Regions from separate parts of the Streptomyces sp. 11-1-2 genome, predicted to be linked through region 1. Evidence: riboswitches for the same ligand, from Rfam matches in the RefSeq annotation. Region 1 holds a riboswitch; the other holds the start of a gene.

Region 1 (7,874 bases):
GGACTGCTCAACGCGGCCGCCGAGCTGCCCGCCGGAGACGAGGGGCGGAGTGTCGTACGCCGCCACAAGGAGGAGGTCGAGCGCCTGATCGCCGGGCACCTCGAAGAGCTGCTGCCCGACCGCCCCGACGATGTGCGCACCATGGCGGAGCATCTGTCGTTCCTGCTGGAGGGCGCGATGGCGCGGGCCGGCCTGGAAGGCGACGACAACCGGCTGCGGCACGCCCGCGCGATGGCGGCGGCCCTGCTGGACAGGCTGTGAGGCGGCCCACCGGACACGGCGCCCGTTCGGCGGGCGCCGGATCGTTGTGCGTGCTCGCCGCCTCCGTGCTGTGGGGCACCACCGGCACCGCGTCGACCTTCGCCCCGGGCGTCGGGCCCCTCGCCATCGGCGCCGTCGCCATGGGCCTGGGCGGACTGCTCCAAGCCCTGGTCGCCGCCCCCCGCATCGCCCGTCAGGCCCCGCGGCTGCGTGCGCGGCGCGGCACCGTACTGCTCGGCGCGTTCGCGGTCGCGGTCTACCCCTTGGCGTTCTACAGCTCGATGCACCTGGCCGGAGTGGCGGTGGGAACGGTGGTGTCGATCGGCATGGCACCACTGGCCTCAGCCGTGATCGAACGCGTCATGGACCGGCGCCGGCTGACGCGCCGCTGGACACTCGGCGCCACCCTGGGCCTCCTGGGCACCCTCATGCTGTGCGCGGCCCAAGCCACTCAGGACCCCGGCGACCGGGGGCAGCCATCCATGGCCGCCACGATGCTCGGCGTAGGGCTGGGCCTCATCGCGGCCACGACCTACGCCCTCTACTCCTGGGCGGCGCACCGGCTGATCACCCACGGCATCGTCTCCCGCGCGGCGATGGGCACGGTCTTCGGCTTGGGCGGACTGCTCCTGGTGCCCGTCCTCCTGGTCACCGGCGCGCCACTCCTGGACTCCGGGTCCAATCTGGCCGTCGGTGCCTACATGGCGGTGGTGCCCATGTTCACCGGCTACGTCCTGTTCGGCTGGGGACTGGCGCATGTGCCCGCGAGCACGGCGACCACGCTCTCCCTGCTCGAACCGGCCGTCGCCGCCGTCCTCGCCGTGCTGGTCATCGGCGAACGGCTGCCCGCCGTGGGCTGGACCGGCATCGCGCTCGTCCTCGCCTGCCTGGCCGTCCTCACCGCCCCCACAGCCGTCTCCAGGCGGCGCCGACAGCGGCCGGAAGGCGTGCCGCCACAGCGCACAGTGGCGGAGCACACGGTTGCTCAGCCAGGCCCGGGGCGGGTGCCGTAGCGGAGTCCGTCGACGAGCGGGGCGGGCGGCGAACGCTCCGCCGCCCGCCCCATCACTCCGCGGCGGAAAACCGCTCCGCCAGGTCGCGATGCCGGTCCGCGGCCAGCTTCGCCCGGGCCGTGCTGATGGTCGATCCGGGCATCCGCCCCAGCCGTTCGAGCTCGTCGGCGAAGCGCGGATGCTCCAGCCGCGCGTACTCACGGCAGGCAAGGCAGGTGACGTTCTCCGGACGCGGAGAGGTCATCGCGTACGGCGCCCGCATCCCGCATCCGGTGGCGATGCGGCTCGGCAGGTCACCGGCCAGGCCGAAGGTGGACGCCATCATGTCGCGGACGGCGGCGACGCCTCGGACGACCTTCGACTCGACATGGATATGCGGATCGTCCCCGCCCATGCGCCCCCCTGCCCCGGCGACTTGACGGGCCGGGGATGCTCCCGGCCGCCCGCGGACCGCAGGAGGAGTCTGCCATGTGCCCGGTGCGCCACCGCCGATGCGCCCGCCGGTTCAGGTCGCGGTCGCGGCCGCCGCCGCACGGCCCGCGGCGCGGCCCGAGAACAGGCAGCCGCCGAGGAAGGTGCCTTCCAGGGAGCGGTAGCCGTGCACTCCCCCGCCGCCGAAGCCCGAGACCTCACCGGCCGCGTACAGACCGGTGATCGGGTTGCCGGAGGCGTCCAGGACGCGGCCGGAGAGGTCGGTCTGGAGGCCGCCGAGGGTCTTGCGGGTGAGAATGTTGAGGCGCACGGCGATCAGCGGTCCGGCGGACGGGTCCAGGATCCGGTGTGCGGGGGCGGTGCGGCTGAGTGTGTCCCCGGGGTAGGCGAGCGCGTTGCGGATGCCCATGACCTGGACGTCCTTGGTGTACGGGTTGGCGATCTCGCGGTCGCGGGCCTCGACCTGCCGGGTGAGGTCCGCCAGGTCGATGAGGTTGTCGCCGGTCAACTTGTTCATGCCCGCGACCAGTTGGGGCAGGGTGTTGGCGACGACGAAGTCCTCGCCCTTGTCCCGGAACCGCTGGATCGGCTCGGGTGTCTGCCAGATGCGGGAGAGGAGTTGCAGGATGTCCTTGTTGGTCAGGTCCGGGTTCTGCTCGGAGCCCGAGAGCGCGAACTCCTTGGCGATGATCTTCTGGGTGGTGACGAACCAGGAGTAGTCATAGCCGGTGGCGGTGATCGTCCCGAGGGTGTGCAGGGTGTCGTAGCCCGGGATGTCGGGGGTGGCGAAGCGCTTGCCCTTCGCGTCGAACCACATCGACGAGGGGCCCGGCAGAATGCGGATGCCGTGGCCCGGCCAGATCGGGGCGTAGTTCCTGAGGCCCTCGGTGTAGTGCCACATGCGGTCGGGGTTGACGATCCGTCCGCCCGCCTTCTCGGTGATCGCCAGCATCCGACCGTCCACATACGCCGGGACGCCGGTGACCATGAACTTCGGCGGTGAGCCGAGCCGGTCGGGCCAGTTCCGCCGTACGAGATCGTGGTTGGCGCCGATACCGCCGGAGGTGACGATCACCACCGGGGCGTTGAGCTCGAATTGGCCCACCACGGTGCGCGAGGTGGGCTTGCCGCGGGCGGCGTCGCTCGGCTCCAGGATCGCGCCGCTGACCCCGGTGACGGCACCGCCGGTGACCACCAGATCGTCCACCCGGTGCCGGAACTTGAAGGTCACCCGCCCGTCCTTCGCGGCGGCCCGCACCTTCTTCTCGAACGGCTCGACCACGGCCGGACCGGTGCCCCAGGTGACGTGGAAGCGCGGCACCGAGTTGCCGTGCCCGTCCGCCAGGCCGCCGCCGCGCTCGGCCCAGCCGACGATCGGGAACCACTGCACGCCGAGCCCGTGCAGCCAGGACCGCTTCTCCCCGGCCGCGAAGTCCACGTACGCCTCGGCCCATTTGCGGGCCCAGTAGTCCTGGCCGCCGGGATCGGAGACGCCGCGGTCGAAGCCGGCCGTGCCGAGCCAGTCCTGCCAGGCCAGTTCGTGGGAGTCCTTGACGCCCATCAACCGCTGTTCCTCGGAGTCCACGAAGAACAGGCCGCCGAAGGACCAGAACGCCTGGCCGCCGAGGTTGCTCTCGGGCTCCTGGTCGAGGAGGAGCACCTTGCGTCCCGCGGCCGTCAGTTCCGCCGTGGCGACCAGCCCGGCGAGCCCGCCGCCGACCACGATGGCGTCCGCCTCCGAGGACGCCCCGGAGGCGGCGAAGGCCGGACCCGCCGCCTGGGCCAGCGCGGCGCCGGCGAGCACACCGCCCGCAGCCGTCAGGGCACGGCGGCGGCTGATCCCGGCCAGCGAGGCGGCGTTCTCTGTGGAGTTCTCCATGGGCGGCCTTCCGGAAGGGGGTTCGGAGGGTGCGGGAGATGCGCAGGGGGTTGCCGCGACGGCAACATGTTACCGACGGTAGCCCACAGGGTGCGGGGCCGCCAGACTCCTGCTCCCGATGAGCAACTCCCGGAAGCCGTAGGGCACTTCGGCTGGTCAGCGCCCACCGGATGACGGCTCGGGCGAGGCGCGCCGCCGTGGCGAGAAGGCGTACAGATCGAGGATGTCGGGCAGCGGCGCCACACCGGGGCCGCCCGCCGTGACCCAGGCCACGACGTCCTCTGTCGCCTCCGGGTCGTTGACCAGGCCGAGCCACACCGGCCTGCCCCCGGCGGCACGTCCGGCCGCCGACGGCTGCACCACGATCACATTGGCCTGATCGCAGACGTCCAGACACCCGGAGACGCGTACGGGCGCCTCCTCACCGAGCCGTGCGATCTGTGCCGCATGGTCGATTCCGGTCACCTTGGGGCTGCCGCAACAGCAGTCCCGGCATACGGTCACCCGGCATGGCACCGGGTCGGTCGGCCTGACAGGCATGCCGCATCACCCTCCTCCGGGGAAGTCCGCCCCGGTTTCCGTCGAGGAGGCGACCGCGTGAGTCTCCTGGCTCTCGGGTCGATGCTCGTCCCGGCCTTCCCACCCGCGCGTACGGGCAGTGGCCTGTTCGGGATCCGCTCGCCGATCACAGTGGCGGCACCGCGCCGGATTCACACCGGCTTCCTCGTTCCGCCGTCGCCTTTGTCGCCCGGCATCATCGCATCCCGGGCACCGCCACACCACGTGGCCCCCGCTCCCGCGAGCGCCACGGGCGGCTGGACGTCAGTTGTGGCGGGCCGCCACCCCCGCGAGGATTTCGCCCAGGCCCTGGCGGGTGGCCGCCAGCACCACGCGGTCGTGCGGCCGCAGGACATAGCCGGGGTGCAGATCCCACACCAGGGAGGGCGCCTGGGTGGCGCCGTCGTAAGGAGGCGCCGCGGCGAGGTCGCGTTGCCGGTCGGCGGGTTCCGCCGCGTCCAGTGCGATCACCCGCCAGGCGCCCGGTGCGAACGCCTCGGCGACGGTACGCCCCTCCAGTTGCGGATGCCCGGCGACATGCAGGGCGGCGAAGAGCAGCACTCTGCGCTCGACCGGTATGGCGCCCAGGATCTGACGTCCCATCATCGCCCCGGCGAACGCCGGGGCCGCCAGGCTGGAGACGCTGCGGCTGCGGGTGAGGGCCCGCGGATGGGCCGCGCGCAGTGTGCGGTAGACGGCGGTGGCGAAGCGGTCGTCGTACAGGCGCAGCGCCACCCGCAGCCGGGGCTTGACCGAGCGGGCGTACAGCGTCGCCTCCAGGTTGGTGGTGTCGACGCTGGTCAGGGCGAGCAGGGAGTGTGCCCGCTGGATCTTGGCGGCCTCCAGGACGCCCTCCTGCGTGACATCGCCGATGACCGTCGGCACCCCCAGTCTGCGGGCCAGCGGGATGCCGCGCGCTCCGGGGTCCTCTTCCACGCACACCACGGGGATGTCCATCTCCCGGAGTCTGGCCAGCACCCGGGTGCCGACCTTGCCGAGCCCGAGCAGCACGACGTGGCCGGAGAGGCCGCGCGGAGGGCGGCGCAGCGCGGAGGCGGTGCGGAAGGTGCCCAGCGCCTCGAGCGCGGCGGCCACCAGGACGGGCAGCATGAGCAGTCCGGTCAGCCCGGACAGCAGTTGGAGGACCTTGCGTCCGGTGGGCTCGTCGAGCGCCGGGTCGTCGATGGCCAGCACGTCCAGCACCGTGAGGTAGGCGGCGCGGAGCAGACCGGCTCCGGTGAACTGCCAGGAGGCGATGGTGAGGGCGAGCACGGCGATCGCCATTCCGGCGACGGACCAGCGCAGTCGGCGGGAGAACAGCGAGGCGAGGGGCAGTCTGCGAGTGCCGAGCCGCCGTGGCGGCAGCGGTGGGCCGGTGGCGGAGACGGCCTCGAGCACCACCGTGTCGCGTCCGGTGGCGGCGGCCACCTCCTCGTCTCCGGGCAGCAGCTTGGGCCCTTCGTCCCCGCTGCTGTCGGAGCCCTCGCTGCCGCCGGGGTCGCTGGTGGTGGACGAGAGCAGGGCGAGGGTGCACAGCCCCGGGCGGGCCACCTCGTCGGGGCCGGGCGGGGTGCGCTCGGCCGCGCGCAGCAGCAGCCCGTCGGCCTGGAGCACTTTGCTGGTGCCCGCTACGGCGGTGGCCGCCAGCGCGGGGGCCGCGGTGTCGGCGTCCGACAGTACGGTGGTGGTGGCGTCCAGCTCCGCCGCGTCCATACCGGGATCGGCCACCCGCGCCGCCTCGTCGAGGAGTTCCTCCAGATGCTGGCCGAGCTTGCGGTTGTAGAGCCGGATCACCAGCCGCAGCCGGGGGTTGAGGCGGCGGGCGCGCAGTGCGGCGTGGATGTTGGCCTCGTCGTCGTCATGGACCAGGGCGAGCGCGGTCGCGTGCTCCGCACCCGCCTCGGTCAGCACCTCTTCGTCGAGCGCCGGGACCTCCATGACCCGCACTCCCCCGTCCGCAGCGGGGTCGTCCGCGGCTTGCCTGGGCAGCGGGATCCGTCCGACGGCCGCGCTGAACCGGCCGAAGAACGCGGAGGTACGGCCGCCCTGCCGCCATCCCGCCACCTGCTGCCCCGCCGGGTCCGCCACGGGCGTGCCGCCGGGGATGACGACCGTCACCCGTGTCCGGTAGACGTAGTAAAGCTCGGCGGCGAGGCGGTGGGCGAGCGCGTCGTCACCGCAGACGACCATGTGGGCCGTCCCCGAGGGGGACGGCGGGTCCGAGGTGGAGGTGGAGAACACGACGGCGAAGCCCCCCGTTGGTCCGTGATGCCGTGGGTCGTCCGGGCGGGGTAAGGCGGCCGCGGTCTCCGGCGGCCGGCACCCGCGCTCCGGCGGTCATGATCAGACCGTACCTGGTGGGCCGCCCAAGGGAGTTGGGCGCCGGGGGCCGGCGACCGGACGGCCCGTCCGCTCACTCCGGCGGGGCTCCGCAGCGCGCACAGCGGGCGAAGGGCGCGGTGTCCTGGATCGCGCCGCAGTCGGCGCAGACCCGATCCAGCCAGCAGGCGGGCTCCCCGCCCTCGGGCTCGGCGGGCGCCGGGTCCGGGTCGGGATCCCGGTTCGCCGTCGCCCGGTTCGCCGTCGCCCGGTCCGGGTCGCCGGGTCGAGCCGTGCCGCTCATCGTGTACGCCTCCCTGTCCGGACCGTACGCGAGTCCATCCGCCGACCCTCCACCCGTGGCTCCGTCCCGGGAAGCGGCCCAGCCATAGATCCGATCTCTCCTGCGCCAATGCCCCCTGACGGGACGTAATAGCGCCCGACCCCTCCCCAGTTATCGGATGACTCGGTAACGTATCCGCCTCGGGAGGCAACGATGCCGAGATCTTACCGACGCTCCGCTGTGGCATTTCTGCTCTGCGGCGTCCTGGCCATGACGCTCTTCATCACCGGGCCCGCGCAGGCGAAGGACTCCGCCTGGACCGTGCGCGGCCCCTCACCCCACTCCGGTCCCCTCGCGCAACTGCGGCTCGACGGAGCCTCGGGAGCGCTGACGCTCCAGGTGTCCCGGGGCGGACGGACGGTGGTCGAGCCCTCACCCGTGGGCATCGTCACCGAACGGGCGGATCTGTCGCACGGGCTGCGCTATCTGGGGCGCCACGACCGCACCGTCGTGGAGCGCTACCGGTCGACGGTCGGCAAGGAGCGCTCGCGCACGGCCCGGATGACCGAGACCCGCTTCCGCTTCCGGGGCAGCGGGAGCGCCCGGCTGGACCTCGTGGTGCGGGTCTCGGACGACGGGGTCGCCTATCGCTATGTCCTGCCGTCCGGCAGCGGTGATGTCCTCGGCGAGACCGCGGCCTTCACCCTGCCGTCGGACGCGGCCGCGTGGCTGGGCGACTACCGCAAGGACAACGAGAACCTGTTCAAGGAGTACACCGCGGCGACCGCGCCCACCGGTGAGTACATGGCTCAGGCGCTCTTCGAGACGGCGGGCGGCTACGCCCTGATCGCCGAGTCGGATCTCACCGGCCGCTACTCCGCCGCCCGGCTGATCCATCAGCAGGGGCAGCCCACGTACCGCATCGGGCTCTGGGATCAGCGGGTCACGTCCGACGGACCGCTCAGCACGCCCTGGCGCGCGCTGATCGTGGGCGATCTGGGGACCGTCACCCAGTCCACCTTCACCGACGATCTGGCGCCCGCGTCGCGGGTCGCCGACACCTCGTGGATCCGGCCCGGACCCGCGCTGTGGACCTGGCTCGCGGGCGGCAAGCCGGCCGGGCAGAGCC
Region 2 (7,874 bases), 970 kb from region 1:
CTCCCGGCACCACGGGCGAACCCGGACCCACTCATGACCCGGCGCTGCGCCCGGTGTCGATGCTGCTCGTGGACGACGGCCACGGCCACGGCACCGTGCTGGCCGCCCTGGACATCCTCACCACGACCCTCACCCACGCGGGCCGGTCCTACCGGGCCGGAGGACTGAGCACCGTGGTCACCCGGCGGGCGGTACGCGGCCGGGGGCACGGCGCGCGCCTCGTCGCCGCCGCCCACCGGGCGATGGCCGACTCCGGTCTCGACCTGGGCCTGTTCACCTGCGACCGGCCGCTGCGGGACTTCTACACGGGCGCCGGATGGCAGCCGCTGCCCGGCACGGTGCTCGTCGGAGGCACCCCGGACGCCCCCTTCCCGAGCGACCAGCCCTCCTTCGACAAGGTCACGATGGCGCATTTCTTCTCCGCCACGGCCCGGCGCCACCGCGCCGACTTCCTCGCCGCCCGGATCGGGCTGTACCCCGGCGAGATCGACCGGCTGTGGTGACCGGCACGCACCACGGCCCGTTGGGCGCCGACGGTACGGCCCGTTAGTCCAACACCCCCGCGCACTTGTCCATGGGCGCCCGCCCCGCCGCCGTCCCAAGGTGGAGCACCATTCTCACCAGCGAGGGAGGAGCCGGCGCGTTGACCTACGCAGAGGACGGGCGGCCGAAGGAGGGATGGCCCGGCCGCAGAGCGGTCGTGGTCACCACCACACTGGCCGGAATCGGAACGGCCATCGGCACGGGCGGTGGCACCGCGCACGCCCGTGACACCGCACCCGGCCGTGGAGCCGCACACGCCCGCGCCACCGAGCGCACGCTGCGGTCGAAGCGGCTGGAGGTCCGAGTGGACCCGGAGTTCCCGCGCATCGTCGCGTACATCGACCGCGAGACCGGCGCGGTGCTGCACGGCCAGCGGGAGCCGGTCCGTTCGGTGCTCATCGACGGCGTCGAACGCACCCCGCGCACCACCGCCGTCACCAGCGGCCCCGACCACATCACCTACACCCTCGCCTTCGGCACGACAACGGCCACCTCCGGCGCGGACACCGCCAACGCGTCCACCTCCAGCGCGGACGCCGAGATCGACATCCGGATCCGGGTCAGCGAATGGCAGGTCGACTGGCGGGTCACCCGGATCGCCGACACCGACGCGCTGCGCGTGGGCACCCTGCGCATCCCCCAACTGGCGTTCCTCAGCGTCCGCGCCGACCAGCCGGGCGCCACCCTGCTGGCCGCCCGGATCGACCTCGACCAGGCCAAGAGCGGTGACACCGCCGTCCGGTTCACGGCCGACACCCCCACCGACGGCGCGCCCATCGGCTGCGCCTACGCCGTCGTCAGCACCGACCGGCTCGGGGCCGCCGTCGAGACCAACACGGTCTGGGACAAGCCCTCCTCCGCCGCGGGCACCACCTGGGACAACGGACGGCTGTGGCGGCAGACGGTACGGGAGGACGGCCAGATCACCGCCCGGCTCACCTGCGGTGAGTGGACCCACCGGGCCGCCACCGCGGCCGTCGGCGCCACCGAACCGCTGCCCTGGGCCACCGTGGTCCTCACCCGGGACCGCAACGGCGACGGCATGGTCGACTGGCAGGACGCCGCCATCGCCTTCCGCGACATCATGGTGAACCCGCTCGGCGCCGACGAACAGCATCTGCGGGTCGTCCCGCACATCCCGTTCAACTTCGCCAGCCAGGCCACCAACCCCTTCCTCGACACCCTCGACAACGTCAAGCGGATCGCGCTGGCCACCGACGGACTGCGGCAGTACACCCTGCTCAAGGGCTACCAGTCGGAAGGCCATGACTCCGCCCACCCCGACTACGCGGGCAACTACAACACCCGCGCCGGTGGCCTGGCCGACCTCAACACCCTGCTGCGCTCCGGGCGCCACTGGAACAGCGACTTCGCGGTGCACGTCAACGCCACCGAGTCCTATCCGGTGGCCAACGCCTTCTCCGAGACGCTGGTCGACAAAAACGACAAGCAGTGGGACTGGCTGGACCAGTCCTACCGCATCGACCCCCGCCGCGACCTGGTCTCCGGCGATATCATCCGGCGCTTCCAGAACCTGCGGAACGACACCGACCCGGCCCTCGCCGCGCTCTATATCGACGTCTTCCGCGAGTCCGGCTGGAACTCCGACCGGCTCCAGCGGGCCCTGCGCGACCAGGGCTGGCGACTGACCACCGAATGGGGCCACGGGCTGGAGCGCTCCTCGCTGTGGTCGCACTGGGCCACGGAGACCGACTACGGCCCGGACACCTCGCGCGGTATCAACTCCCGGCTCATCCGCTTCATCCGCAACCACCAGAAGGACGTCTTCGCCGACAAGTGGCCGACCCTGCTGGGCATCCCCCGGATGGGCAACTTCGAGGGCTGGACCGGCAAAACCGACTGGACCGCCTTCTACCGGCTCATCTGGACCCACAGCCTGCCCGCCAAATACCTCCAGGCGTACCCCATCCGCACCTGGGACGACCACGAGATCACCTTCGAGGGGCCCGGCCACACCTCGGTCACCGACACCGGTGGCGTCCGCCGCATCACCACCGACGGACGGCTGGTCTACGACGGCGGCGGGTATCTGCTGCCGTGGGAGCCGCGCGAGGCCACCGACCCGGCCAAGCTCTACCACTACAACCCCGCGGGTGGCACCACCCGTTGGCGGCTGCCGCGCGGCTGGTCGGGGCAGCGGTCCGTGGTGCTGTACCGCCTCACCGACCAGGGGCGTGCCGAGCCGGTCACCCTGCCGGTGCGCGACGGCCACGTCAGCATCACGGCCGACCCTGACGTCCCGTACGTGGTGCTGCGCTCCCGGGCCCGTGCCCAGGCGGCCCCCGGCTGGGGCGAGGGCACCCCGCTGTACGACCCAGGCTTCCACTCCGGATCGCTGCGCGGCCGGCAGACCACCGGCCCGGCCACCGTCGAACGCAGCGCGCTGGGCGACTACGAACTGGTCATCGGTGAGGGCGCGGCCGCCACCGTCGGCCAGCGACTCGACCGGCTGGCCCCCGGCGGCTATATGGCCTCCGTCCAGGTGGAAGTGGGCGCGAAGGCCGGTGAGCGGCGGCGGGCCGCGCTGCGGGTGCACACCGCCGACGGCGTCACCGCGGAGAACTGGACGGAGACCTCGACCGCCGTCAACCACATGGCAGCCGACCGCAAACACGGCACCCGTTTCCAGCGGATGTTCACCTCCTTCACCGTCCCCGACGGCGGCGGCCCGGTCACCCTCACCCTGGCGGTGGCCGAGGGCAGCGCCCGCGTCCGCTTCGACCGGCTGCGAGTGGTGCGGGCCCAGCGCACGACGAAGCCCGGCACCCTGGTGTACGAGGACTTCGAGCGGGTGCCACAGGGCTGGGGCCCGTTCGTCAAGGGCGACGCGGGCGGGGTGACCGACCCCCGCACCCATATCGCCCAGCGGCACGCCCCGTTCACCCAGGCCGGATGGAACGGCAAGGTGATCGACGATGTGCTCGAAGGCGGCCAGTCCCTCAAGTCACGCGGCGAGAACGCGGGCCTCGTCTACCGCACGGTGCCGCACACCGCCCGCTTCCACCCGGGGCGGCGCTACCGCGTGAGCCTGACGTACGCCAACGAGGCGGCCGGTCAGTACGCCTGGATCACGGCCGTGGACGAACCCGAACCACGCGAGCTGGAGCGCACCCCCCTGCCCGCCGCCACAGGGCGGGCCACCCACAGCTACACCGTCACCGCGCCCGCGGGCGGCGAGATGTGGGTGGGGCTGCGCAAGACCGGTGACAGCGGTACCGCGGAGTTCACGCTCGACTCCTTCACGGTGGAGGAACTGGACTGACACGGCGGAGGGAGCGAGCGCGCGGACACACCTCCGCGACCCGGCTCCCTCCGCCAACCCCCACCTCCGGTAAGCCCCTCCCCCTCGCGCCAGGGCCACCCTTCCCTTGGCGGCCGGGCAGTCCGTGGACAAAGATCGGCGTGTGATGGGAGCAGCCGACCGGAGGGGACCGCGGATGTATCACACCTGGATGCGGTACTTCACGCCCAGCCCGGCCCATCACCGGCTCGGCCTGGTGTGTCTGGGTGTCGGCCTCCAGCACGGCGCCCTGCCCGTCGTCGGCCCGCGCATCCTGGACCACCATGTGGCGGTGGTCATCAGCGCGGGCCGCGGATGGTTCCGCGGCGCGGACGGCCGCCGCCGCACCGTCACGGCGCCCGCGCTGCTCTGGCTCACCCCGGGTGTCACCCACCACTACGCCCCGGACCCGGACACCGGATGGGACGAGGCGTTCGTCGACTTCACCGGACCGGCCACCGCCGCCTACGCCGACCTGGGCTATCTCGACGCGGACGGCCCCGTGGTCGCGCTCACCGACACCGCCACCGCCCGTAGCGCCATCGGCCGGATCGCCCGCGCCGCGCGCCAGGGCAATCCGTTCCTGGAGGTCGAGACCGCGGCCGCCGTCCATGAACTCCTCGTCGCCCTCCGCCGCGTCCGCGCCGACACCGGCGCCGACGGACATCCGGTGCTCCAGGCCCTGGCCCGGGACGCCTTCCAGCCGCTCTCGGTGACCGAACACGCCGCCCGGCACGGCATGACACCGGCCGAACTGCGCACCGCGGTACGCCGCGGCGCGGGGTGCAGCCCCAAGGACTACCTCCTCGGCATCCGGCTGGGCCGCGCCAAGGAACTCCTCGTCGGCACCGAACTGCCGGTGGCCGCCATCGCCCGCCGCGTCGGCTACGACGATCCCGCCTACTTCAGCAGACTGTTCGCCCGCCGAGTGGGCACCGCACCGGTCCACTTCCGCGAGCAGCAGTGCCGCTCGGTCCCCGGCGGCTTCACCGACCGCATCCCCGACCCCAGCCGTCCACCGACGATCCCGCTGTCCGCACCGGCGGACGACGGTCGGCGCGGCGGCGGATGACCGGACGCGGCCTTGGGCCGGCCGGACGGCTGCGAGGAGCGGCTTCCGCCATTGGGGGGACGGTAGGCCGCGATTGCCCTGCCAAAGGGGCACCATGCATGCGAAGCCGGTCATATCCGGCGGCAGATTCTCAGCAAGGAGTTCCCATGCGTATCCGGACCGCCCTGTCCACGCTCGCCCTCACCGCCGCGTCCCTCGCCGTCGGCGCGGGCGGCGCCATCGCGGACGACGCGCCCGATGTCACAGTCAACAACTCCAGCAGCACGGCCTTCCCCGGCGTGTGCGCCAGCAACCAGTTCTCCTTCGTCACCGTCCCGGTCAATCTGGCGGGCGGGTCGGACTCCGGCGCGTGCTGACCCCCTGAGCTCGCTGATGGACGGGGTGCGGCCGGTGCACGGCCCGGGCGGCACCGGTCGTACCCTCGGCCATCGCGTGTTCCAATTCACCATCCCGAATACCGGACCGCCCCCTGCACACCGCCGGACGGCCCCGTAGGCTGGCTGGTGCAGCTGGTTCGCCCCGTCCGCCAGGCGGGATGCGTCGTAAGAGGGAACCCGGTGGGAATCCGGGACTGCCCCGCAGCGGTGAGCGGGAACGACCGCCGTCATACGCACTGGGTCCGGTGAGAGGGCCTGGGAAGCGACGGCCACTAGGTGTCCTCCTCCAAGAGGACGCGCCCGTGAGTCCGAAGACCTGCCATCTGCCCGCGTACGGACGATTCGTGCGCGGACATCTCGGTGACCTCGAGGGCGGGTCGGCGTACATACCAGGCAGTTGGCCGCGCTTTTGCCGCGCGAGACCGAAAGCCCGGTGTGTCACCCTTCGCGCTCTCCTCCCGTCGCCGGGATCTCAGGGATTCATCTCGCGAAGGAGATCTCCGTGACACCGAAGTCCGCAGCCGCGGCAGCACGAGCCACCGTGTACGGCTACCCCCGCCAGGGCCCCAACCGGGAACTGAAGAGGGCGATCGAGGGCTACTGGAAGGGCCGCGTCACCGCCGACGCGCTCAGGGCCACCGCCGCCCAACTGCGCAGCACCACCTGGCGGCAGCTGGCCGGGGCGGGTATCGACGAAGTTCCCACGGGTGACTTCTCGTACTACGACCACGTGCTGGACACCACCGTCATGGTCGGGGCGATCCCCGACCGCCACCGGGACGCCGTCGCGGCCGATCCGCTCGACGGCTACTTCGCCATGGCGCGGGGCACGCAGGACGTCGCGCCGCTGGAGATGACCAAGTGGTTCGACACCAACTACCACTATCTGGTTCCGGAGCTGGGTCCGGACACGGTGTTCGCGGCCGACTCCGCCAAGCAGGTCGCGGAGCTGACGGAAGCCCTCGGCCTCGGCCTGGCGGCACGGCCGGTCCTGGTCGGGCCCGTCACCTATCTCCTGCTCGCCAAGCCCGCCCCCGGCGCGCCCGCGGACTTCGAGCCGCTCACCCTCCTGGACCGCCTGCTTCCGGTGTACGCCGAGGTCCTGGCCGATCTGCGGGCGGCGGGTGCCGAGTGGGTGCAGCTCGACGAGCCCGCCCTGGTCCAGGACCGCACGCCGGCCGAACTGAACTCCGCCGGCCGCGCCTACCGCGATCTCGGCGCCCTCACCGACCGCCCGAAGCTGCTGGTCGCGACGTACTTCGACCGCCTCGGCGAGGCCCTGCCCATGCTGGCCAAGGCCCCGGTCGAGGGGCTGGCGCTGGACTTCACGGAGGCCGCCGCCGCGAATCTGGACGCGCTGGCCGCCGTCGGCGGGCTGCCCCGCAAGCGGCTGATCGCCGGTGTCGTCAACGGCCGCAACATCTGGGTCAACGATCTGGAGAAGTCCCTGGCCAGGCTCGGCACCCTGCTGGGTCTTGCCGACCGGGTCGATGTGGCCGCCTCCTGCTCGCTGCTGCACGTCCCCCTCGACGCGGCGGCCGAGCGGGACATCGAACCGCAGATCCAGCGCTGGCTGGCCTTCGCCCGGCAGAAGACCACGGAGATCGTCACCCTCGCCAGGGGCCTGGCCCGCGGCACCGATGCGATCACCGCCGAACTGGCCGCGAACCGGGCCGCCCTCGCCTCCCGCGCCAACTCCCCCATCACCCGCGACCCGGCCGTCCGCGCCCGCACCGGCGCGGTCACCGAGGCCGACGCCCGCCGCTCCCAGCCGTACGCCGAACGCGCCGCGGCCCAGCGCGCCCACCTCCGCCTGCCGCTGCTGCCGACCACCACCATCGGCTCCTTCCCCCAGACCGGCGAACTGCGCACCGCCCGCGCCGACCTGCGCGGGGGCCGGATCGACACGGCCGGGTACGAGGAGCGCGTCAAGGCCGAGATCCAGGAGGTGATCTCCTTCCAGGAGAAGACCGGCCTGGATGTGCTGGTGCACGGCGAGGCCGAGCGCAACGACATGGTCCAGTACTTCGCCGAGCAGCTCACCGGCTATCTCGCCACGCAGCACGGCTGGGTGCAGTCCTACGGCACCCGCTACGTCCGCCCGCCGATCCTGGCCGGTGACATCTCGCGCCCCGAGCCGATGACGGTGCGCTGGACGGCCTATGCCCAGTCCCTCACCGACCGCCCGGTCAAGGGCATGCTCACCGGCCCGGTCACCATGCTCGCCTGGTCCTTCGTCCGCGACGACCAGCCCCTCGGCGACACCGCCCGCCAGGTCGCCCTCGCCCTGCGCGACGAGGTGGGCGACCTGGAGGCGGCCGGGACCTCGGTCATCCAGGTGGACGAACCCGCTCTGCGCGAGACCCTTCCGCTGCGCGCCGAGGACCGGCCCGGCTATCTGTCCTGGGCGACCGAAGCCTTCCGCCTCACCACCGGAGGCGTACGGCCCGGCACCCAGATCCACACCCATATGTGCTACGCCGAGTTCGGCGACATCGTCCAGGCGATCGACGACCTCGACGCCGATGTCATCAGCCTGGAGGCCGCCCGCTCCCATATGCAGGTGGCCCGCGAGCTCGCC

What was found. Region 1 has a riboswitch for cobalamin ahead of CGL27_RS46815 (hypothetical protein). Riboswitches for the same ligand answer to the same signal wherever they lie in the genome.
Region 2: another riboswitch for cobalamin. It lies ahead of metE (5-methyltetrahydropteroyltriglutamate--homocysteine S-methyltransferase); the one in region 1 lies ahead of CGL27_RS46815 (hypothetical protein).

What each region holds. Positions count from the first base shown of each region.
Region 1 is NZ_CP022545.1:11,007,209-11,015,082, reverse strand. It holds gene CGL27_RS46835 (TetR/AcrR family transcriptional regulator) at 1-261, shown strand, start outside; gene CGL27_RS46830 (DMT family transporter) at 258-1,274, shown strand; gene CGL27_RS46825 (hypothetical protein) at 1,327-1,668, opposite strand; gene CGL27_RS46820 (FAD-binding dehydrogenase) at 1,780-3,585, opposite strand; gene CGL27_RS46815 (hypothetical protein) at 3,742-4,125, opposite strand; cobalamin riboswitch at 4,185-4,314, opposite strand; gene CGL27_RS46810 (NAD-binding protein) at 4,408-6,333, opposite strand; gene CGL27_RS46805 (hypothetical protein) at 6,557-6,766, opposite strand; gene CGL27_RS46800 (glycoside hydrolase family 97 protein) at 6,959-7,874, shown strand, end outside.
Region 2 is NZ_CP022545.1:10,040,107-10,047,980, reverse strand. It holds gene CGL27_RS43145 (GNAT family N-acetyltransferase) at 1-503, shown strand, start outside; gene CGL27_RS43140 (endo-alpha-N-acetylgalactosaminidase family protein) at 644-3,826, shown strand; gene CGL27_RS43135 (AraC family transcriptional regulator) at 4,002-4,916, shown strand; gene CGL27_RS43130 (hypothetical protein) at 5,063-5,272, shown strand; cobalamin riboswitch at 5,410-5,632, shown strand; gene metE (5-methyltetrahydropteroyltriglutamate--homocysteine S-methyltransferase) at 5,796-7,874, shown strand, end outside.